3 regions of the Pseudomonas sp. 3296 genome follow, and region 3 is predicted to be linked to each of the others. Evidence: predicted binding sites of a transcription regulator. Region 3 holds the regulator's gene; each other region holds the start of a gene.
The links. The regulator sigma-54, encoded in region 3, starts transcription at its own class of promoters, with help from an activator protein. The targets are predictions, from matches to a motif close to ANTGGCATNNANNTTGCTNT.

Region 1 (8,136 bases), on a different contig from region 3:
TGGCGCTCAATATTATTGAGAGGCGGCAGTTCTACCGGTTGGGCCGTGACGCCATCGGGCGGTTGATTGCTGTAGGCGGTGTTGCCGTCGGCGTCGGTGTATTTGTAGATTTGGGCCATCACGGGAAAAACGAAGGACAGCAGCAAAAGCATTAAGAGTGGCTGCATTCAGACTCCCTGTGAGCAGCAAGGATTTACTCCGACAGTGGAATACCCTCGCTGCCAGCATAGAACACAATCAACTCTACCGGTTCATCACCGGTGACCCCGCGATGGGCGATATCGACCATTTCCGCCACGGCTTCACCTTGTTTGACGCGTCTGGTCTGGCCGTTGTCCTTGTTCTCGATCATCAGCTCGCCGGAGAGGACATAGCCCGTATTTGGCATGGCATGGGTGTGCCAAGGCAGTTGGGTGTTGGCTGGTATCTTGAGTCTGAGCACTGTCAGCTCGGGTGCCGCACCCGGGTAGCGAACGTAAGGTGTGTCGTCCCACGATCGGCTGCTTTTGAGCAGGACTTCTCGTTCGATTTGTGTGGGGGTGGTGGTTGTGGTGCAGCTTTGAAGGGCGAGGGCGAAGAGAGCGACCACTGATGTCTTTAGCGTAACGGTATTCATCGATCCATCCTTTGAGTTCGAGCAGAGGACAGGCTACGAGTCATTAAGGGTGGTTGATGCCGGACTATGCTGCGTGCACCCGAGGAGATGGCGGATTTCATTGTGGGAAACTGCCCCAACAAAAAAAGGCCTCCCGAAGGAGGCCTTTTTTGTCACGCTGCGTGCCGCAGCGCTACCGGATCAGCAGCTGTAGTACAGCTCATATTCCAGTGGGTGTACGAAGGTGCGGACCTTGATTTCTTCTTCGCTTTTCAGAGCGATGTAAGCGTCGATGAAGTCGTCGGAGAACACGCCGCCTTTGGTCAGGAACGCACGACCTTTGTCCAGCTCTTCCAGGGCTTCTTTCAGGCTGCCGCAAACTTGTGGGATCTCTTTCGCCTCTTCAGGCGGCAAGTCGTACAGGTTTTTGTCAGCAGCATCGCCAGGGTGGATCTTGTTCTGGATGCCGTCCAGGCCAGCCATCAACAGTGCAGCGAAGCCCAGGTATGGGTTGGCTGCTGGATCCGGGAAGCGGGCTTCGATACGGCGAGCGCGAGGGCTGGACACGTAAGGAATACGGATCGAGGCGGAACGGTTGCGAGCCGAGTAGGCCAACATTACCGGTGCTTCGAAACCTGGGACCAGACGCTTGTAGGAGTTGGTCGACGGGTTGGTGAAGCCGTTCAGTGCCTTACCGTGCTTGATGATACCGCCGATGAAGTACAGGGCGGTGTCGGACAGGCCGGCATAGCCTTCGCCAGCGAAGGTGTTCTTGCCATCTTTGGCGATGGACAGGTGAACGTGCATACCCGAACCGTTGTCGCCGTACAGAGGCTTAGGCATGAAGGTCGCGGTGCGGCCGTATGCATCAGCAACGTTGTGTACGCAGTACTTCAGGGTTTGAACTTCGTCAGCCTTGGCCACCAGCGTGTTGAACTTCACGCCGATTTCGTTCTGGCCAGCAGTCGCCACTTCGTGGTGGTGAACTTCGATGACCAGGCCCATTTCTTCCATGGCGTTGCACATGGAGGTACGGATTTCGTGGTCGTGGTCGAATGGCGGAACAGGGAAGTAGCCGCCTTTGACGCCAGGACGGTGGCCACGGTTGCCGCCTTCCACGTCCTGGTCGGACATCCACGAACCTTGTTCGGAGAAGATTTTGAACATCGAGCCGGAGATGTCGGACTTGAACTTCACTTCGTCGAAGATGAAGAACTCAGGCTCTGGACCCACAAATACGGTGTCACCGATACCGGTCGACTTCAGGTATTCCTCGGCACGCTTGGCGATCGCACGTGGGTCGCGGTCGTAGCCTTGCATGGTCGAAGGCTCGATCACGTCGCAAACCAGGATCAGGGTCGGCTCTTCGGTGAACGGGTCGAGTACGGCAGTGCTGTCGTCCGGCATCAGGATCATGTCGGAGGCTTCGATGCCTTTCCAGCCAGCAATGGAGGAGCCGTCGAACATTTTGCCTTCTTCGAAGAAAGCGTCATCCAGCGCGTCGCGAGCCGGCATGGTCACGTGGTGCTGAGTGCCTTTGGTGTCCGTGAAGCGCAGATCAATCCACTTGACGTCATGATCTTTGATGAGTTGAACCGACTTCGACATAGTGTCCTCCGGGTGGCTTCGGGCTTAGTAGTGGATGCCCTTAGAATGTGGGTGATGCCGGCGCGAATACTCTGCCAAGGCAACCTGCCTCACAAGGGAGCAAATTGCATGCCAGTGCCCCACCATGGGTTTTTTGCCCCAAATTCACGCTTATAAAGGTACAAAGCGGAGCAGTGCTGGAAATAGCGCCCCGTAATGTAGCGTTAATTCCAGCAAATGACCTGTTTTGGTGCGCACAAAACCTTCTGCACATTAACTGGTTAAACCTTGAGCAATTTCCGCTATAATCCGCGCCCCCCTTTTTCGGCTGGCCCAGCGCGCGCTGTTTTCATGAAACTAATCGTAAAAGTCTTCCCCGAGATCACCATCAAGAGCCGCCCGGTACGGATGCGTTTCATCCGCCAATTGGCTAAAAACATCCGCACCGTGCTCCGCGACCTGGACCCGGCCGTGGTGGTGAACGGTGTGTGGGACAATCTCGAGCTGGAAACCCGCGTCAGCGAGCCCAAAGCCCTGAAGGAGATGACCGAGCGCCTGAGCTGCATGCCGGGCATCGCGCATTTCCTGCAGGTCGATGAATACCCGTTGGGCGATTTCGACGACATCGTCGCCAAGTGCAAGCAGCACTTCGGAGAGTCCCTGGCCGGCAAGATCTTCTCGGTGCGCTGCAAGCGTGCCGGCAAGCACGAATTCAGTTCGATGGATGTCGAAAAATACGTCGGCAGCCAACTGCGTCGTCAGTGCGGCGCCGCCGGAATCTCGCTGAAAGAGCCGGAAATCGAAGTTCGCATCGAAATTCGCGACAAACGGTTGTTTGTGATTCACGGCCAGCACAACAGCATCGGCGGTTATCCGCTGGGTGCACTGGAACAGACGCTTGTGCTGATGTCCGGTGGCTTTGACTCCACCGTGGCGGCGTACCAGATCATGCGTCGTGGCCTGATGAGCCATTTCTGCTTCTTCAATCTGGGCGGAAGGGCCCATGAACTGGGCGTCATGGAAGTCGCGCACTTCATCTGGAAGAAGTACGGAAGCTCCCAACGCGTGTTATTTGTCAGTGTGCCGTTCGAGGAAGTTCTGGGAGAAATTCTCGGGAAAGTCGATAACAGTCATATGGGTGTAGTTTTGAAGCGTATGATGTTGCGCGCTGCTTCCCGTATTGCTGATCGGCTGGACATTGAAGCGCTGGTCACCGGTGAAGCGATTTCCCAGGTGTCGAGCCAGACGTTGCCGAACCTGTCCGTGATCGACTGCGTGACTGACAAGCTGGTCTTGCGTCCGCTGATCGCCAGTCACAAGCAGGACATCATCGACCTGGCCAACGAAATCGGGACTGCCGACTTCGCCAAGCACATGCCGGAATACTGCGGGGTCATCTCGGTGAACCCAAAGACCCACGCCAAGCGTCCGCGCGTGGAGCATGAAGAGAAAGAATTCGACATGGCGGTCCTTGAGCGTGCGCTCGAGAACGCCAAACTGGTCCCGATCGATCGCGTAATCGACGAATTGGGCCAGGACTTGCAGATTGAAGAAGTCAGCGAAGCGCTGGCGGGGCAAATCATCATCGACATCCGTCACCCGGATGCCGCTGAAGATGATCCGCTGGCCCTGGCTGGTATCGAGGTACAAGCGATGCCCTTCTATGCATTGAACGCTCGTTTCAAGGAACTGGACCCTACTCGCCAGTACCTGCTGTATTGCGACAAAGGCGTGATGAGTCGCCTGCATGCCCACCATTTGCTCAGTGAGGGGCATGCCAATGTGCGCGTTTATCGACCGAGCTAAGAGCCCGGGGCTGTATGCCTGTGGCCTGCGTCACCGGCCCCCCGACTCTGCCGTCAAGCTGTAACGGCAAGGCCTGACTCTACTGTTAATCGCTGCCAAGACTTGTCAGCACACCGAATCCTCTGATCGAGATACACAAGTGATCGAAAATCTACGCAACATCGCCATCATTGCTCACGTTGACCATGGTAAAACCACCCTGGTAGACAAACTCTTGCGTCAATCCGGCACCCTGGAGCGCAACGAGCTCAACGACGAGCGCGTGATGGACTCCAACGACCAGGAGAAAGAGCGCGGTATTACCATTCTGGCGAAAAACACCGCCATCAACTGGAACGGCTACCACATCAACATCGTGGACACCCCGGGCCACGCCGACTTCGGCGGCGAAGTTGAACGCGTAATGTCGATGGTTGACTCCGTTCTTCTGCTGGTTGACGCTCAAGACGGCCCTATGCCGCAAACCCGTTTCGTGACCAAGAAGGCTTTCGAAGCCGGCCTGCGTCCAATCGTGGTCATCAACAAGGTTGACCGTCCAGGCGCGCGTCCGGACTGGGTTCTGGACCAGATCTTCGACCTGTTCGACAACCTCGGTGCTACCGAAGAACAGCTGGACTTCAAGGTCGTCTACGCCTCGGCCCTGAACGGCATTGCCGGTCTGGAACACACCGACATGGCTGAAGACATGACCCCGCTGTACCAGTCGATCGTCGACAACGTACCTGCGCCGAAAGTCGACCGTGATGGTCCGTTCCAGATGCAAATCTCCGCTCTGGACTACAACAGCTTCCTGGGTGTTATCGGCGTTGGCCGTATCGCTCGTGGCCGCATCAAGCCGAACACTCCGGTTGTCGCTATCGACGCCGACGGCAAGAAGCGTAACGGTCGTATCCTGAAGCTGATGGGTCACCACGGTCTGCACCGTATCGACGTTGACGAAGCAGCTGCCGGCGACATCGTCTGCATCAGCGGTTTCGACCAGCTGTTCATCTCCGACACTCTGTGCGACCCACTGAACGTCGAAGCGATGAAGCCGCTGACCGTTGACGAACCAACCGTTTCCATGACCTTCCAGGTAAACGACTCGCCTTTCTGCGGTAAAGAAGGCAAGTTCGTGACTTCCCGTAACATCAAGGAACGTCTGGACAAAGAACTGCTCTACAACGTTGCCCTGCGCGTTGAAGAAGGCGACACCGCCGACAAGTTCAAAGTCTCCGGCCGTGGTGAGCTGCACCTCTCGGTACTGATCGAAACCATGCGTCGCGAAGGCTTCGAAATGGGTGTTGGTCGTCCGGAAGTGATCATCCGCATGGTTGACGGCGTCAAGCACGAACCGTACGAAAACGTGACCATCGACCTGCCGGAAGAATCGCAAGGTTCGATCATGGAACAGATCGGTATCCGTAAAGGCGACCTGACCAACATGGTTCCGGATGGCAAGGGCCGTGTGCGCCTTGAGTACAACATCCCGGCTCGTGGCTTGATCGGTTTCCGTAACGAGTTCCTGACCCTGACCTCCGGTGCAGGCATCCTGACCTCGATCTTCGACCGTTACGACGTGATGAAGTCCGGCGACATGTCCGGCCGTCAGAACGGCGTGCTGGTGTCGGTTGCTACCGGTAAGGCGCTGACTTACTCGCTGGAAACCTTGCAAGCTCGCGGCAAACTGTTCCTGGGTCACGGTGAAGACGTGTACGAAGGTCAAATCGTCGGCATCAACAGCCGCGACAACGACCTGGGCGTCAACCCAACCAAAGGCAAGAAGCTCGACAACATGCGTGCTTCGGGTAAAGACGAAACCATCGCTCTGGTTCCGCCTATCCGCTTCACTCTGGAGCAGGCTCTGGAATTCGTTCAAGAAGACGAATTGTGCGAAGTCACTCCTAAGTCCATCCGTCTTCGTAAGAAGATCCTGGGCGAAAGCGAGCGTACCCGCGCTGCCAAGAAAGCGGGTAACTGAGTTTCGACTTAGTTAACGCTTAAAAAAACGCCCCCGACCGCAAGGTCGGGGGCGTTTTTGTTTGTGCGTAGTTGAAGGCCGCAGGGGTGGTTTCGGGGTCAGGCATCGAACCATTGAAAGGCGAGAAAGGTTTCCGCAATTTTACGCATCAGCACTTTGTCGGCTTTATTGGCTATACCGTCTCCGTTCACATCGCTGTTGGTGAATGAGTCCAGCTTGCCATCATTGTCACCATCATAGGCCGAGGCAAATCTCATCCGGATGGGAAGGCAAGGTGTGCCGTTGTCTTCACTGAACTGAAGTGTGACGACATTGGGCGAACCATCCTCGTGATAGTTTTTCGCATCAATTTTGAGATAACGCTCCCAGTTATCTCCTGTATTGAACCAGTTCAGTTGTAGAAAAGCCTCGGCGAAGGCTTTTAGCTGAAGCTGGTCCTGGAAGTTCTGCTCTCCGTCGCTGTTGATATCACCGGCAAAGCCAAACTCGATATTGCCGTCTGCGGACATATCGACCGCAAAGGCTTCGTGGACCAGGTTGGCTGATCCATTGTGAAAGTGCAGCAGCACGGCATCAGCTTTTCCGTTACCACTACGATCCTGGGCCGTCACTTTTAAATAGCGCATGAGCATCTTATCTAGGGGAAAGATGCTCCACATTAATATTTATAGTTAAGGTTTTCTGTCGGATGAGTAGCCGGGGATCTGTAGGAGTAAGCCCTACATGCGCGGGGTTTTATCACTCGGCCATGTCGTAACGAGAGTGGAATTCAAGACGCCTTTGCACCTGAGCCCAGTGCTCTTGGAATGCTTGCTTTTGTGGGAGTGAGCCTGCTCGCGATGGGGGCGGCTCAGGTAGCGATATGGCGGATCAGAACTTATCGAGCGGCCGACGACTTTCGCTGGTCTCGCGCACCACTTCTTTCGGCTTGTACGCGCAATACCCAGGCCGTGGCCCGATTTTCGGGTGATTGCGGCAGGTATCCGGGCGCTTTTCATAAATAGTGCACAGACGGCTCTTACGATCCAGGTACAGGCAATCGTTGTTGCTCATGCGCTGGAGGGTGAAGATCTCGGTCTTCTGGCTGTAGCGTTCGACGATTCCTTCCTTCTGCAGGCGCTTGGCGATGTTCTTCGCCGGCTCGCCGCGTTCGAACTCGTCGACGATGCCGATACGGATCAGATCCTTGATCTTGACCTCGACCGGCAGCGTGCAGCAGCTGGACACGCAGGAACCGCACATCGGCGCAGAGTACTTGGCCCAGGTATCGAGGCGATCGATCTCAGCGGCGGCGATCAGGTTGGGCTTCATCATCGGTTGTTACCAGCTACGTGCATCAGGGCGCGCGATCATACCGGGACTGGTGGATTTTTGAACAACCTTTCGCCAGATTTTTTCTGTATCACCCAAAAAGCACCGTTAATCCGGCACGGCCCCTGCATTGATTCAGGCACACGACAAGGTAATGCCGACCTATCTCGCACTATCAGGAAAAACTGCCGAACCAGAGCCCTCACCGTCTGTCAGACCGTCTAGGCTCAACAACTCCACGCTCGCTCGAGGTCCTATCGATGACTCAAGAACCACTTGTTCGCGAAGCAGAGGTGGCCGCATTCCGCGACGCCGTCTTGACCAAACTCACCTACGCGGTGGGTAAAGACCCGGATCACGCCTTCGACCACGATTGGTTCGAAGCCATCGCCCTGGCGGCGCGGGATCACATGGTCGAGCACTGGATGGACCACACCCGGCAGATCTACCGCAAAGGACAGAAACGGGTTTATTACCTCTCCCTCGAATTTCTTATCGGCCGGCTGCTCTACGACAGCCTGAGCAACCTGGGCTTGCTCGACGTCGCCCGTGAAGCGCTGACCGAACTCGGTGTCGACCTTGAACGCATCCGCCTGCTGGAACCCGACGCGGCGCTGGGCAACGGTGGCCTCGGTCGTCTGGCCGCCTGCTTCATGGAAAGCATGTCGACCCTGGGCATCGCCGGCCACGGCTACGGCATTCGTTATGAACACGGTTTGTTCCGCCAGGCCATCGTTGACGGCTGGCAGCAGGAGCAGACCGAACACTGGCTGGATTTCGGCAACCCTTGGGAATTCGAGCGAGCGGAAGTCGTTTACCCAATCGGCTTCGGCGGCGGCGTCGAAACCGTCACCGATGAAAACGGCAAGACCAAGCA
Region 2 (8,136 bases), on a different contig from region 3:
GTCCGTAAATCTGCATCTGCCCGCTGGACTTATTGTCCGTTTGCGAAGCCAGCCAATCGCCGTTGAACAGCGGGCCGGCACCGGTCGTGGCCGTCGTCGTGGCACGCTCTGGCAACAGGGTTTTGTTCGGCGTCGCAGCGGCAGTCGTGGTGGCTGAAGGCACCAGACCGGCGAGCAGGCGATCCGCCAGTTTCGGCGGCAAGGCGAGACGGCGCTGATTAATCAGCTCCATGTCATTGCGATGCGTGCCCTCGCCTGTCGGCGCTTTCACAGAACGCGAAGCCCACAACGGACGCTGGCCATTGAGCCGCGACAGCGGACCGTCAGTGGCCACGGTGCCGGCCGCAATCGGCGTTGGCACGGCGGCTTTCGCCGCTTCCTGCTTGGCCGCGGACAGGGCCGCCGCCTCGCCCGGCGCCAGCGGTTTGTTCTTCGACATCTGCCGCATCAGCACGTCCGCCAGACCAATACCACCGCCTTCGCGGGACATGGAAATGGCCAGCTGCTGGTCGTACATTTCCTGGTACTGTTTGGCCGCCGGCGTGTTGAGCGGGTTGTCCTTGCCCAGCGCTTCGGTGGCCGAACGCATGGACTTGAGCATCTCACCGAGGAACAGCGATTCGAACTCCTGCGCCACCTTGCGCATGTTGCCGTCGCTGTTCTTGTCGCCCACCTTGAGCTGGTTCAAGCGATTCAAGTCCGAATAGGACCCGGAGTCGCTGCTGCTGACCAGACCGCTCTTGCGCATATCCATGACAGCCGTCCTCAGATCACGATCAGGTCGGCTTGCAATGCGCCAGCCTGTTTCAGTGCTTCGAGGATCGCCATCAAGTCGCCCGGCGCCGCGCCGACCTGGTTCACCGCACGGACGATTTCGTCGAGGGTGGTGCCCGGACCGAATTTGAACATCGGCTTGGCTTCTTGCTGCGCGTTAACCCGCGAGCGCGGCACGACGGCCGTCTGACCGTTGGACAGAGGGCCGGGCTGGCTGACAATCGGGTCTTCGGTGATGGTCACGGTCAGGCTGCCGTGGGTCACGGCCGCTGGCGACACTTTGACGTTCTGGCCAATCACGATGGTGCCGGTGCGCGAGTTGATGATGACTTTCGCCACCGCCTGACCCGGGTCGACTTCAAGGTTTTCCAGGATTGACAGGTAGTCGACACGCTGGCTCGGATCAAGCGGTGCGCTGACGCGAATCGAACCGCCGTCAATGGCCTGGGCAACGCCAGGACCGAGCATATTGTTGATCTTGTCGACGATGCGCTTGGCGGTGGTGAAGTCCGAACGGTTGAGGTTCAGCGTCAGGCTGTTGCCCTGGTTGAAACCGCTCGGCACCGAACGCTCGACCGACGCACCGCCAGGGATACGACCGGCCGACGGAACGTTGACGGTGATCTTCGAACCGTCACGACCTTCGGCATCAAAACCACCCACCACCAGGTTGCCCTGAGCGACGGCGTAGACGTTGCCATCGATACCTTTGAGCGGGGTCAACAGCAAGGTGCCGCCGCGCAGGCTCTTGGAGTTACCGATGGAGGACACGGTGATATCGACCTGCTGACCCGGCTTGGCAAACGCCGGCAAATCGGCACTGATCGAGACCGCTGCGACGTTCTTCAACTGCACGTTGCCCGAACCCGGCGGCACCTTGATGCCGAACTGCGAGAGCATGTTATTGAAGGTCTGCAGGGTGAAAGGCGTCTGCGTCGTCTGGTCACCGGTGCCGTTAAGCCCGACCACCAGGCCGTAGCCGATCAATTGGTTGGAACGCACGCCGGAAATACTGGCGATATCCTTCAGCCGCTCGGCCTGCGCGTTGAACGCGGCAGACAGCATCAGGGCGGCCACCATGAGGTGTTTAAGATTCAAACTGGCCACCTAGAAAGGGAACAGCGGGCTGAGGAAGAAACGGTCGAACCAGCCTGGCTGACTCGCATCGGCAAACGAACCGGTGCCCGAGTAGGTGATGCGTGCATCGGCGACGCGGGTCGAGGACACGGTGTTATCGGTGGCGATGTCATCGGCGCGCACCAGGCCGGCAATCCGCACCAGCTCATCGCCGGTGTTGAGGGTCATCCACTTCTCGCCGCGTACGGCGATGATGCCGTTGGGCAGCACATCCGCGACAGTGACGGTGATCGAGCCGGTCAGGGTGTTGCCCTGCGCGGCCTTGCTGTCGCCCTTGGTCGCGCGGTCGCCTTCATAGCTGGCGCTCAGGTTCAGGTCGCCACTGCCAAACGGGTTGTTGGTGTTGGGCGAGGAGCCGAACAACGAGGTCAGGCCGATGCCTGTCTTGCTGTTCTTGTCGATTTGCGAGTTGGCGTTTTTGCTCGCCTGGGTCTTCTCGTTCAGGGTAATGGTGATGATGTCACCGATCCGGAACGCCTTGCGGTCGCTGTAGAGGTTCTGTTCAAAACCGGCCTGATAAATCGAGCCATTGTTCGCGGCGGCCGGCAACGGCGTGCGCGGCAACACCGGCGCGTAATACGGGTCATTGGGCTTGGGCGTCGTTGGGACGCAGCCGGCGAGCACAACAGCCCCACTCAGTGCCAGAACAGATACAAAGCGATTCATGACCCTACCTCACGGTGTTGCAGGCGACCTCATGGTCGCCTCATAGACTTGATTACAGATTCTGCGTTACGAACGAGAGCATCTGGTCGGCGGTGGAGATCACCTTGGAGTTCATTTCGTAGGCGCGCTGAGTGGTGATCATGTTGACCATCTCTTCAACGGTGCTGACGTTGGACGTTTCCAGGGTGTTCTGCAGCGTGGTGCCGAAACCGTTCAGGCCCGGGGTACCGACTTGCGGTGCGCCGGAAGCAGCGGTTTCCAGGAACAGGTTGTTGCCCACGGCCTGCAGACCGGCCGGGTTGATGAAGTCGGCTGTTTGCAGGTTGCCGATCACCTGGTTGGCCGGGTTACCCGGTACGGTGATGGACACGGTGCCGTCGCGACCGACCGTGAAGGTCTGCGCGTCGTTCGGAATCACAATGGCCGGCTCCAGGGCGAAGCCGCTGGCATTCACGATCTGTCCGTTGGAGTCGAGGTGGAAGGTACCGTCACGGGTGTAGGACGTGGTGCCGTCCGGCTGCAGGATCTGGAAGAAACCGCGACCGTCGACCGCCAGGTCAAGCGGCTGTTCGGTGGTTTGCAGGCTGCCGGCGGTGAAGTTTTTCTGGGTGCCGACGATGCGCACACCAGTACCCACTTGCAGACCCGACGGCAATTCGCTGTCCTGGGTCGACTGGGCGCCTGGCTGGCGCTTGATCTGATAGAGCAAGTCCTGGAACTCGGCGCGGTCACGTTTGAACCCCGTGGTCGACACGTTGGCCAGGTTGTTGGAAATAGTGGTCAGGTTGGTGTCCTGGGCGGACAGACCTGTTTTGGCAACCCATAGAGCCGGAAGCATTCGATTCTCCTCGTGCGCCTGTTTTACGGCGCGACGTTCTGATAATTAGCTGATCTGCAAGACCCGAGCCATGGCCTGGTCATCGTCTTTGGCGGTGTTCATCATTTTGATGTGCAGCTCGAACTGCTTCGACAAAGCCAACACCGAAGTCATTTCTTCCACGGCGTTGACGTTGCTCGACTCAAGGAACCCGGACACCAGTTTGACGCCGGCGTCGGCTTGCGCCGGCTTGCCGTCCTTGGTGTGGATCGAACCATCCAGGCCTTTGGTCATGTTCTTCAGGTCAGGGTTGACCAGTTTGATGCGGTCGACTTCAGCCATCACACGCGGGCCTTCGCCCATCGCACGGATGCTGATGGTGCCGTCTTCGCCGACTTCGATTTGCTGCTCGGGCGGCACGGCGATCGGACCGCCATTGCCCATCACCGGCATGCCGTTGCCGGCGCGCAGTACGCCGAGGGCGTCCACGTTCAGGCTGCCGGTGCGCACATAGCTTTCAGCGCCATCAGGCGTCTGCACAGCGATCCAGCCGCTGCCTTGAACCGCGACATCGAGGTCACGACCGGTTTCAACCAGCGAACCAGGGGAGAAGTCGGTGGCCGGGCGTTCGGTCATCGCAAACGCACGCGCCGGAAAGCTGTCACCAAACACCGGCATCGAACGGGCCTGTTCCAGGTCCTTCTGAAAACCGTTGGTGGAGATGTTTGCCAGGTTGTTGGCATGAGCCTTCTGCGCCAGTGCATTCTGGCTGGCGCCGGTCATTGCCACATAAAGGTACTTGTCCACACTCTTTCCTCTGCATGCCGGACGTTTGCCGCCCACCGCTGTACTGATGAGCGATAAGCAATTTGCAGACCAACTTTTTTCTGGCGACGCCGGGCCCGGCAAACAAAGGACTTGAGGGGATTCAGAGGGGAATGGGGGATTGGGTCAAAGTCGAAAAACCGGCGCGGATATGCCGCCAGGCGGCAACGGAGTGAAAGCCTGGGCTGATTCGACTACCAGCCTTTGACCCCGCTCATGTCGGGTAACTTATGGGCGATGCCCTTGTGACAGTCGATACAGGTCGCCTGGCCGGTAGCCAGCGACGTGGAGTGCATATTGGCGGCGCGCTTGCCTTGACGGGTGAAGTCCATGAATTCGAAGTTATGGCAATTGCGGCACTCTCGGGAGTCGTTTGCCTTGAGCCGCCCCCACTCGTGCTCGGCCAGTTCACGCCGCATATCGAGAAACTTGTCCCGGGTATCGATCGTGCCAAACACCTTTCCCCACACTTCTTTGGACGCCTGCATCTTGCGGGCAATCTTGTGCGTCCACTCATGGGGGACGTGACAGTCCGGGCAGGTGGCGCGTACGCCGGAGCGATTGGTGTAGTGAATGGTGTCCTGCAACTCGACAAAAACGTTATCGCGCATTTCATGACAGGAAATGCAGAATTTCTCGGTGTTGGTCGCTTCCAGCGCAGTGTTGAACCCTCCCCAGAAAATCACCCCGGCGATAAACCCGCCGAGCGTCAGAAAGCCCAGGCTGTAATGAACACTGGGCCGACGCAAAACCCTCCAATAGTCTCTGAACAGGGCGAGCAAGGATTTCATGGCCTCTCCTTATCGTTTCTGCTGGCCGTTGATTTCGTCTTGCAGCACCTGGTCAATGTTCTTGAAGCTGTTGTTCACCAGTGGCTTAACGTCTGTTTGTGGCACATGACACTGATTGCAGAAATACCGGCGCGGCGAAACCGCGGCCAGCGCCTGACCGTCACGGTCCATGTAGTGGGTGATGCTGATCATTGGCGCCTGGGTACGTGCGCTGTTGGCTCGACTGTGACAGGACAGACACTTATTACTGTTCTTGTCGATGTGATACCCCGCAATGCTGTGGGGAATGGTGGGTGGCTGTTCGGGATAATTGCGCTCACGCTTGAGGTCCTTGTTCTCTTCATCAGCAATCGGCGGCGCCGGCAACTCCTGGGTCAGCGTCCCTCCGATTCGCCGACCATCCGGCGCAGGCGCATCCAGCGGGTAACCGGGCTCTGCCGGGAATGCCGCTGACATCCATAGCAGCAGCGCGGCAAGCAAGGACAGCGAACGACGCTTCATCTGAGCTCTCCTTATGCCGTCTTGATCAACTCAATCCTGATCGCGCATTTTTTGTAATCAGTTTGTTTGGAGATAGGGTCCGTCGCATCAAGCGTGACTTTGTTGATGAGCCGGTTGGCATCGAAGAACGGTACAAACACCAAGCCTTGCGGCGGTTTGTTGCGTCCTCGGGTTTCAATGCGCGCACGCATCTCACCTCGTCGGCTGATCAGCTTCACTTCGCTGCCGCGACGGGCATTCAAGGCCTTGGCATCGGCCGGATGCATGTAGACCAACGCGTCGGGGACGGCCTTATAGAGTTCCTCGACCCGCTGAGTCATCGTGCCGGTGTGCCAATGTTCAAGCACCCGACCGGTACTCAACCAGAATGGAAATTCCGCGTCGGGGGATTCCGCCGGTGGCTCGTAGGGAAGCGCGAAGATGATGGCCTTCTTGTCGGGATAGCCATAAAACTGCACACCACTGCCCTTCTCAACGTAAGGGTCATACCCTTCCCGGAAACGCCAGCGTGTTTCCTTGCCCTCCACGACGGGCCATCGCAACCCGCGCTCGGTGTGGTAACGATCAAACGGGGCGAGGTCATGACCGTGACCACGTCCGAATTGGGCATATTCTTCGAACAGCCCTTTTTGCAGGTAAAAACCAAAATCCCGGGCCTCATCGTTTTGATAGCCCGCCTCCATCTGTTCAAGCGGGAACTGATCGACCTGGCCGTTCTTGAACAACACCTCGTACAGGGTCTTGCCCTTGTACTCCGGTGAGGCGGACAACAACTGCGCAGACCACACCTCGTCCGTTTTGAAGCGCTTGGAAAACTCGACCAACTGCCAGAGATCCGATTTGGCGTCGCCCGGCGCCGAGACCAACTGATGCCAGAACTGTGTACGGCGCTCAGCATTGCCGTAGGCGCCCTCTTTCTCCACCCACATGGCGGTGGGCAGAATCAGATCGGCCGCCTGGGCAGAGACAGTGGGGTAAACATCCGAAACCACCACAAAATTCTCGGGGTTGCGCCAACCCGGCAACACTTCCTGCATGATGTTGGGGCCGGCCTGCATGTTGTTGCTGGCCATCGTCCAATACACATTGAGCACGCCATCCTTGAGCATGCGGCTCTGCTGCACGGCGTGGAAACCGACCTTCTCATTGACGGTGCCCGGAGGCACTTTCCAGATTTGCTCTGCCTTGGCGCGATGTGCCGGGTTGGTGACCACCAGGTCGGCAGGCAAGCGATGGGAGAATGTTCCCACTTCGCGTGCCGTCCCGCAGGCTGAGGGTTGGCCCGTCAGGGAGAAAGGGCTGTTGCCCGGCTCACTGATTTTTCCGGTCAGCAGGTGGATGTTGTAAATCAGGTTATTGGCCCATACGCCGCGCGTGTGCTGGTTAAAACCCATGGTCCAGAATGAAACCACCTTGCGCTTGGGGTCGGCATACAACTCGGCCAACGCCTTGAGGCGCTCGGCTGGCACGCCGGTTTCCTTGGCGGTACGTTCAAGGGTGTAGGGTTTTACGAAAGCGGCGTACTGCTCAAAGTCGATATCGCTCCAGGTGTTCGCCTTGGCGGCATTGCGGGCCTTCATCTCCAGCGGGTTATCGGGACGCAAGCCATAGCCGATGTCATCCGTCCCTTTGGCGAAGCGGGTGTATTTGCTGACAAAGTCTTTGTTGACCGAGCCACTTTCGATGATGTGGTTGGCAATGTAGTTGAGGATAAACAGGTCCGTCTGGGGCTTGAACACCATGGGGATGTCGGCTAACTCAAAACTGCGATGCTCGAAAGTCGACAGCACCGCAACCTTGACGCTGGGCTGGCTTAACCGGCGATCTGCGACCCGACTCCAAAGAATCGGATGCATCTCCGCCATGTTTGAACCCCACAGCACAAACGCATCAGTAACCTCAATATCGTCATAACACCCCATCGGCTCATCGATACCGAACGTACGCATAAACCCCATGACCGCAGAGGCCATGCAATGACGCGCATTAGGATCAATGTTATTGGAGCGAAATCCCGCCTTCATCAACTTGTTGGCCGCGTACCCTTCCCAAATGGTCCACTGACCGGAACCGAACATGGCGACAGACTCGGAACCCTTGTTTTTTATCGCCTCCTTAAACTTTAACTCCATGACATCAAACGCCTGGCTCCAGGACACCGGCTGAAACTCGCCCTGTTTGTCATAGTGCCCGTTAGTCATGCGCAAAAGCGGCTGAGTCAGTCGATCAACGCCATACATGATCTTCGACAAGAAGTAACCCTTGACGCAGTTCAGCCCGCGATTGACCTCGGCTTTCACATCACCGTGAGTCGCGACCACTCGATTGTCCTTGGTCGCCACCATGACGCTGCACCCGGTACCGCAGAAGCGGCAAGGGGCTTTATTCCAGTCCATGGAGACGAGGTCTTCTTCAGTGATCAGGTTGCTGGCAGACGTAAATACCGGGAGCCCCGCCGCCGCCGCGGCAATCCCGGCCGCCTGGGCTTTGACAAACTCGCGCCGAGTCATTGGCATGTACTTTCTCCCGTCACATCGAGAATCTCGTGATAAACGAGGGCTGCATTGAGTACTCCAGGCAAGCCGTTGATCTGATCGATTCGCTTGGAAATTTCGCTTTCTTCTT
Region 3 (8,136 bases):
GCTGGTCCGGCGTGCTGTTGCACGAAGCGGTCGGCCACGGTCTGGAAGGCGACTTCAACCGCAAGGGCAGTTCGGCCTACAGCGGGCGCATGGGCGAGATGGTTGCCTCCAAGCTGTGCACCATCGTCGATGACGGCACGCTGGCGGGCCGTCGTGGCTCCCTGAGCGTCGACGACGAAGGCACCCCGACCGAGTGCACCACGCTGATCGAAAACGGCGTACTCAAAGGCTATATGCAGGACAAGCTCAACGCGCGCCTGATGGGCGTGGCCCGTACCGGTAACGGTCGTCGTGAATCCTACGCACACCTGCCAATGCCACGCATGACCAACACTTACATGCTGGCGGGCGAAAGCGATCCGGCGGAAATCATCGCTTCGGTGAAACGCGGCATCTACTGTGCCAACCTCGGCGGTGGCCAGGTGGACATTACCAGCGGCAAGTTCGTGTTCTCCACCAGCGAGGCGTACCTGATCGAAGACGGCAAGATTACCGCCCCGGTCAAAGGCGCGACGTTGATCGGCAACGGTCCGGAAGCCATGAGCAAGGTGTCGATGGTCGGTAACGATCTGGCGCTGGACAGCGGCGTGGGGACGTGTGGCAAGGATGGGCAGTCGGTGCCGGTGGGTGTCGGCCAGCCAACGCTGAAAATCGATGCGATCACTGTGGGTGGCACAGGATCGTAAGCAGGGATGGAGCTTCGGGTGAACCGCGTGCGGTTCACCCGATTCGGGACTTAGCGCAGACCGCGTTGAGTCTCGTCCAGCTCTCGGATGTACTTGAAGATTTTACGGCTCGATGCCGGTGGCTTGTTGGTTGCCAGTTCGTGCTGGGCCTGACGGATCAGGGAGCGCAATTGCTGACGATCAGCCTCCGGGTAGTCGAGCACGAACTTCTCCAGGACTGCATCGTCGCCCGCGATCAAGCGATCGCGCCAACGTTCCAGGCCATGGAAACGTTCGTTGTACTGCCGGGTGGAGGCATCGAGTTGATCGAGCAGGGTCAGAATGGCGGCAGTGTCCTGGTCGCGCATCAGTTTGCCGATGAACATAAGGTGCCGTTTACGCGCGATATTCGCGGTGTGCTTGGGCGCATCGGCCAGGGCCCGACGCATAGCGTCGGTCAACGGCAGTTTTGCCAGCAAGTCAGGCTTGAGTGTTGTAAGGCGCTCGCCAAGGTCAACCAGAGCATGAAGCTCGCGTTTAACCTGGGATTTGCTTTTTTCTCCCGTATCGAGGGAGTCGTCGTAAGAATCAACCATGGTGGCCGTCCGCAAAGAAACGCCGCCATGATAACCAGTCGGGGGCCACTTGTCCGGCCCGGTCGCTCGAAGGCCTTACCGAAAGCAGAATTTGAGTGGAGAACAGCATGAGTGCAGTTGAAAGCGTCGGCCCACAAGCGTTGCCGGCACTGCAAGAACAAGTCGAGCAGATCATCGCTGAGGCCAAGCGTCAGGGCGCCAGCGCCTGCGAAGTTGCCGTGTCCCTGGAGCAGGGTCTGTCCACTTCGGTGCGTCAGCGTGAGGTCGAAACCGTCGAATTCAACCGCGATCAGGGCTTTGGCATCACCTTGTACGTCGGTCAGCGCAAAGGCTCGGCCAGTACGTCGGCGAGCGGTCCCGACGCGATTCGCGAAACCGTCGCGGCGGCGCTGGCCATCGCCAAGCACACCTCCGAAGACGAAGCCTCGGGCCTGGCTGATGCCGCGCTGATGGCTCGCGACCTGCAGGATTTCGACCTTTTCCACCAATGGGACATCACCCCGGAACAAGCCATCGAACAAGCGCTGGCCTGCGAAGCCGCTGCGTTTGCCACCGACAGCCGGATCAAAAATGCCGACGGCACCACACTCAGCACCCATCAGGGTTGCCGTGTGTACGGCAACAGCCACGGGTTTATCGGTGGCTACGCATCGACCCGCCACAGCCTGAGCTGCGTGATGATCGCCGAGGCCGATGGTCAGATGCAGCGTGATTACTGGTACGACGTGAACCGTCAGGGCAATTTGCTGGCCGACCCGGCGAGCATTGGCCAGCGTGCCGCGCAACGGGCGGCGAGCCGTCTGGGCGCGCGTCCGGTACCGACTTGCGAGGTGCCGGTGCTGTTTTCCGCCGAGCTGGCGGGTGGTTTGTTCGGCAGCTTCCTGTCGGCAATTTCCGGCGGCAGCCTTTACCGCAAATCATCGTTCCTTGAAGGCACACTGGGTCAGAAGCTGTTCCCGGAATGGTTGACCATCGACGAGCGTCCGCACTTGATGCGTGCCATGGGCAGTTCCGCGTTTGACGGCGATGGCCTGGCGACCTACGCCAAGCCGTTTGTCGAAAAGGGTGAGTTGGTGTCGTACATCCTTGGCACCTATTCCGGGCGTAAACTCGGGATGCCGAGCACCGCCAACGCCGGCGGCGTGCATAACCTGTTCGTCACCCATGGTGATGAAGATCAGGCTGCTTTGCTGCGTCGCATGGGTCGTGGCCTGCTGGTGACCGAACTGATGGGCCAGGGTCTGAACATGGTCACCGGCGATTACTCCCGTGGTGCAGCGGGTTACTGGGTCGAGAACGGCGAAATCCAGTTCGCGGTGCAAGAAGTGACCATTGCCGGCAACATGCGTGACATGTTCAAGCAAATCGTTGCGGTCGGTAATGACCTGGAGTTGCGCAGTAACATTCGTACGGGTTCTGTTTTGATCGAGCGCATGACGGTGGCGGGCAGCTAAACTCGCTCGTCACAAAAAAGGCGCGCCACCTGATTGGGTGGTGCGCCTTTTTTTATCGGGTTACTGAGCGGCTTTGGTCTGGACTGGCGTTTACTCGCCTTCGTCGAAATAACGGTTGATCAAGTCCCTCAACGCATCCAGTGCCCTTTGCGCGTCTTCGCCTTCGGTGCTGATATGGATTTTGGTGCCCTTGCCCGCAGCGAGCATCATCATTGCCATGATGCTTTTGCCGTCGACCGTGGATTCCGGAGTGCGTCCTACTCTGATCGTGCAATCCTTGAACTCACCGGCGACCCCGACGAATTTTGCAGAAGCACGGGCATGCAGGCCCAGCTTGTTGATGATTTCGATTTCCAGAGCAGGCATCGCGGTGTGAATCCTTTAGCTGAGGTCGCGGTGGCGGACCTGGACGTTCTTCAGGGATTGTTGCAAAACCTGGCCCAGACGTTCGGTCAGGTAGACGGAGCGGTGATGCCCGCCGGTGCAGCCAATGGCAATGGTGACATAAGCACGGTTGCTGGCGGCAAAGCGCGGCAGCCACTTGAGCAGATACGACGATATGTCCTGGAACATTTCTTCGACATCCGGTTGAGCGGCGAGGTACTCGGCCACCGGTTGATCGAGCCCCGACTGCGCACGCAGCTCCGGCTTCCAGTAAGGGTTGGGCAGGCAACGCACGTCGAACACCAGGTCCGCGTCTACCGGCATGCCACGCTTGAATCCGAACGACTCGACCAGAAAGGCAGTACCGGCTTCCGGCTGGTTCAGCAGGCGCAGCTTGATGGTGTCGCGCAGCTGGTACAGGTTCAGATTCGTGGTGTTGATCTTGAGGTCGGCCAGATCGACGATCGGACCCAGCAGATTGCTTTCGTCCTCGATCGCCTCGGCCAACGAACGGTTAGGGGTGCTCAGCGGGTGACGACGGCGGGTTTCGGAAAAGCGTTTGAGCAAGGTTTCTTCGTCGGCGTCCAGGTACAGCACATCGCACTTGATATGCCGGCTACGGACTTCTTCGAGCAGTTCGGGAAAGCGTGACAGGTGGCTCGGCAGGTTACGTGCATCGATGGACACGGCGACCAGCGGCTGTGCCAGTTCGGTATGAATCAGTGCGCGTTCGGCCAGTTCCGGCAGCAAGCCGGCGGGCAGGTTGTCGATGCAGTAGTAGCCGTTGTCCTCGAGAACATCGAGTACGGTACTTTTACCTGAGCCGGAACGGCCACTGACGATGATCAAGCGCATGATTAGTGACCGTTTTGCTCTTCCAGAACAACCTTATACAAGGCTTCGTTGCTCTGAGCACTACGCAGTTTTTCCCGCACCTCCTTGCGATCGAGCATGCTGGCGATCTGGCGGAGCAGTTCAAGGTGCGCATCGGTAGCCGCTTGCGGGACCAGCAGTACAAACAGCAGGTCAACCGGAGCGCCGTCGATGGCGTCGAAATCGATTGGGGCGTCTAGGTGCATCAAGGCGCTGATGGGCGATTCGCAACCTTTGAGGCGGCAGTGGGGGATGGCGATGCCGTTACCAAAACCGGTCGAGCCGAGTTTTTCACGGGCAATCAAAGCCTCGAAGACATCTTGCATCTCCAGATCCGGCACTTCCCGGGCAATCAGGTTGGCAATTTGTTCGAGTGCTTTCTTTTTACTGCCGCCCGGCACGTTCACGAGGGAACGGCCGGGGGTCAGGATGTTTTCAAGTCGGATCATGGGTTGGGGATGTTAACGACCGGTCGCGCCCTGGAGGAGGCTCTGGGTCTTTTCCTTATGCTTTTTGAGTTGTTTATCCAGCTTGTCGGTCAATGCGTCGATCGCCGCGTACATATCGGTATGTTCCGCGTTGGCGACCACTTCATTGCCGGGAATATGCAGGGTGGCTTCGATTTTCTGCTTCAGCTTCTCGACCGTCATCGTGACCTGCACGTTGGTGATCTTGTCGAAATGCCGCTCTAATCGTTCGAGTTTTTCGCCGATGTAGATGCGCAGGGGTTCGGTCACTTCCAGTTGGTGTCCACTGATGTTGACTTGCATACAGCTTCTCCTTCGTTGCCAGTGCATAAAGCGGTAGATCAGATGATCTACCACTGGAACGCTGTGGCGTGGCTCTACATCAACCGCTTGCGTTCGCTCGAAGGCGCGATCCCTAAGGATTCGCGGTACTTGGCGACGGTGCGGCGAGCCACCTGAATGCCTTGTGCCTCCAGTAAACCAGCGATCTTGCTGTCACTCAACGGCTTTTTCTGATTTTCCGCGGCAACCAGTTTTTTGATGATCGCGCGGATCGCCGTGGAGGAGCATTCGCCGCCTTCGGAGGTGCTGACGTGACTGGAGAAAAAGTATTTCAGCTCATATATGCCCCGTGGGGTATGCATGAATTTTTGCGTGGTCACCCGTGAAATCGTCGACTCGTGCATGCCTACCGCTTCAGCGATGTCATGCAGGACCAGCGGCTTCATGGCTTCGTCGCCGTACTCCAGGAAGCCGCGTTGATGTTCGACGATCTGGGTGGCGACTTTCATCAGGGTTTCATTGCGGCTTTGCAGGCTCTTGATGAACCAGCGGGCCTCTTGCAATTGATTGCGCATGAAGGTGTTGTCAGCGCTGGTGTCGGCGCGACGGACAAACCCAGCGTACTGGGCGTTGACCCGCAGCCTTGGCACCGACTCCTGGTTAAGTTCCACCAGCCAGCGTTCGTTGTCCTTGCGCACGATCACGTCTGGAACGACGTACTCGGCTTCGCTGGATTCGATCTGCGAGCCGGGGCGCGGGTTGAGGCTCTGGACCAGTTCGATGACCTGACGCAGTTCATCTTCCTTGAGCTTCATGCGGCGCATCAGTTGGCTGTAGTCGCGACTGCCGAGCAAATCGATGTAGTCGCTGACCAGGCGCTTGGCTTCGGCCAGCCAAGGCGTCTTGGCGGACAATTGGCGCAATTGCAGCAGCAGGCATTCGCCCAGGTTGCGCGCGCCGATGCCGGCCGGTTCGAATTGCTGGATGCGGTGCAGGACGGCTTCGATTTCGTCCAGTTCGATGTCCAGTTCCGGGTCGAAAGCTTCGAGGATCTCCTCGAGGGTTTCATCCAGGTAACCCTGATTGTTGATGCAGTCGATCAGGGTCACGGCGATCAGGCGATCGGTGTCGGACATCGGTGCCAGGTTCAGTTGCCAGAGCAGGTGGCTTTGCAGGCTCTCGCCAGCCGAAGTGCGAGTGGTGAAGTCCCATTCGTCGTCATCGTTGCTCGGCAGGCTGCTGGCGCTGGTCTGGTAGACGTCTTCCCAGGCTGTGTCGACGGGCAGTTCGTTGGGGATGCGCTCGTTCCAGTCACCTTCCTCGAGGTTGTCCACCGTCGGGGCGGTTTCCTGGTAGGAGGGTTCCGAAACATCGGCATTGGGTTGCTGTTCGGCTTTGTCGGCCAAGGGGTCGGCGTTGTCGAAGTCGTCGCCTTCTTCCTGGCGTTCGAGCATCGGATTGGACTCCAGGGCCTCCTGGATTTCCTGTTGCAGGTCCAGGGTCGACAATTGGAGCAGGCGGATGGCCTGTTGCAGCTGCGGTGTCATCGTCAGCTGCTGGCCCATTCTCAAGACTAGCGATGGTTTCATGGCAGGGGCTTAACACCTTATTCGCCGGCGCACATGCGCCATCCACTACAGGGCGCCGGAGCGCCAAACATAAGCAAATTATATGCCTGAAACTGAAGTGTTTGCCTAGAGCGCTGTAACAATAAAAACCTGTTGATTTTTATCGTCGTAAGCGCTCAGTCGGCTAGCCAGACACCTCAACGCTTACAGGCGGAACTCATGGCCCAGATAAACTTCTTTAACCAGGTCGTTGGCCAGGATAGTGGCGGAGTCGCCTTCGGCAATCAGCTGGCCATCGTTGACGATGTAGGCTGTTTCGCAGATATCCAGGGTTTCACGGACGTTGTGGTCAGTGATCAGCACGCCAATGCCTTTGGCCTTGAGGTGGTAGATGATCTGCTTGATGTCGCCGACCGAAATCGGGTCCACGCCGGCGAAAGGTTCGTCGAGCAGGATGAATTTCGGATTGGTGGCCAGTGCGCGAGCGATTTCCACGCGGCGGCGTTCACCACCCGACAGGCTCATGCCGAGGTTGTCGCGGATGTGGCTGATGTGAAATTCCTGCAGCAGGCTTTCCAGCTCTTTGCGACGCCCGGCCTTGTCGAGTTCCTTGCGGGTCTCGAGGATTGCCATGATGTTGTCGGCCACCGAGAGTTTGCGGAAGATCGACGCTTCTTGCGGCAGATAACCGATACCAGCCTTTGCGCGACCGTGCATCGGCTGGTGGCTGACGTCCAGATCATCGATCAGCACACGGCCCTGATCGGCCTGCACCAGGCCGACAATCATGTAGAAGCAAGTGGTCTTGCCGGCGCCGTTGGGACCCAGCAGGCCGACGATTTGACCGCTGTCGATCGACAGGCTGACGTCGCGCACGACCTGGCGGCTCTTGTAGCTCTTGGCCAGATGCTGAGCTTTCAGAGTTGCCATTACTGGGCCTTCTGCTCGTCGGTTTTCTTCTTCGGCTGGATCACCATGTCGATGCGTGGACGCGCCTCGGTGACCTTGTTGCCTGTCGCACGGCCAGCGCTCGCAAGCTTCTTGACTGTGTCGTAGACGATTTTCTCGCCCTGGGTGGTGTTGTTGTCCTTGTCGACAACTTTTGCCTTGTCGATCAGCACGACGCGGTTTTGCGCGGCGTGGTACTGGATAGTCACACCCCAACCCTGGACAGGCTTGGTGTCGCCAGCGGTCTGCAGTTGCTCGAAGTAGGCGAGATTGCCCACCGAAGTCACCACGTCGATGTCGCCAGCCGGCGTACGAGTGATGGTCACGGTGTTGCCCTTAACGATCATCGAACCCTGGGTGATGATCACGTCACCTTTATAGGTGGCAACGCCATTCTTATCGTCCAGTTGGGCATCGTCGGCCTGAATGCGGATTGGCTGCTCTTGATCGTTCGGCAGAGCCCAGGCGCTCACGCTTCCCAGTGCTGCGCCCAGACTGAGCAAAATAGGGAGGGTTTTAACGAGCCTCATACTGTCCTCTTACGTTAGATAGCAGGTGTATCCTGCTTTCTTTCAAGTACGCTTTCATTCCGTTGCCTGTCGATACACCGCCAGCGCCGTCGATTCTAACGGGTTGGTCGGTCTGCGCATATTGCTGCTGCGGGAACACAGTCATACGGGTGGTGGTAATCAGGGTCCTGCGGTTTTTTTCGTCGAAACGGGTAATGCGTACCGAGTCGATCAGCTCGACCTGGGTGCCGTCTGGGTTGACTTCCCCGTGTTCGCTCTGGACGTGCCAGGGAAACTGGGTGCCGCGGAACATGTTCAGGTCGGGGTTGGTCAGCAGTGTGACCTCGGACGCTTTCAGGTGTTCGACCTTGTCGGACGTCATTTCGTACT

Region 1: the regulator sigma-54 is predicted to act here: its motif matches at 2,300-2,319, upstream of glnA (glutamate--ammonia ligase).
Region 2: the regulator sigma-54 is predicted to act here: its motif matches at 4,256-4,275, upstream of J2X66_RS04310 (flagellar basal body rod protein FlgF).

Annotation. Positions count from the first base shown of each region.
Region 1 is NZ_JAVDUY010000006.1:150,812-158,947, forward strand. It holds gene J2X66_RS17495 (DUF4124 domain-containing protein) at 1-167, opposite strand, end outside; gene J2X66_RS17500 (cupin domain-containing protein) at 194-616, opposite strand; gene glnA (glutamate--ammonia ligase) at 797-2,203, opposite strand; gene thiI (tRNA uracil 4-sulfurtransferase ThiI) at 2,534-3,988, shown strand; gene typA (translational GTPase TypA) at 4,128-5,948, shown strand; gene J2X66_RS17520 (hypothetical protein) at 6,047-6,574, opposite strand; gene J2X66_RS17525 (YkgJ family cysteine cluster protein) at 6,819-7,259, opposite strand; gene J2X66_RS17530 (glycogen/starch/alpha-glucan phosphorylase) at 7,520-8,136, shown strand, end outside.
Region 2 is NZ_JAVDUY010000001.1:899,029-907,164, forward strand. It holds gene flgJ (flagellar assembly peptidoglycan hydrolase FlgJ) at 1-754, opposite strand, end outside; gene J2X66_RS04295 (flagellar basal body P-ring protein FlgI) at 766-1,854, opposite strand; gene flgH (flagellar basal body L-ring protein FlgH) at 1,882-2,577, opposite strand; gene flgG (flagellar basal-body rod protein FlgG) at 2,630-3,415, opposite strand; gene J2X66_RS04310 (flagellar basal body rod protein FlgF) at 3,461-4,201, opposite strand; gene J2X66_RS04315 (cytochrome c3 family protein) at 4,414-5,010, opposite strand; gene J2X66_RS04320 (nitrate reductase cytochrome c-type subunit) at 5,020-5,511, opposite strand; gene napA (nitrate reductase catalytic subunit NapA) at 5,523-8,027, opposite strand; gene J2X66_RS04330 (chaperone NapD) at 8,018-8,136, opposite strand, start outside.
Region 3 is NZ_JAVDUY010000003.1:512,106-520,241, reverse strand. It holds gene tldD (metalloprotease TldD) at 1-686, shown strand, start outside; gene yjgA (ribosome biogenesis factor YjgA) at 737-1,261, opposite strand; gene pmbA (metalloprotease PmbA) at 1,369-2,715, shown strand; gene J2X66_RS10720 (HPr family phosphocarrier protein) at 2,806-3,081, opposite strand; gene rapZ (RNase adapter RapZ) at 3,097-3,954, opposite strand; gene ptsN (PTS IIA-like nitrogen regulatory protein PtsN) at 3,957-4,421, opposite strand; gene hpf (ribosome hibernation-promoting factor, HPF/YfiA family) at 4,434-4,742, opposite strand; gene J2X66_RS10700 (RNA polymerase factor sigma-54) at 4,817-6,310, opposite strand; gene lptB (LPS export ABC transporter ATP-binding protein) at 6,494-7,219, opposite strand; gene lptA (lipopolysaccharide transport periplasmic protein LptA) at 7,219-7,767, opposite strand; gene lptC (LPS export ABC transporter periplasmic protein LptC) at 7,754-8,136, opposite strand, start outside.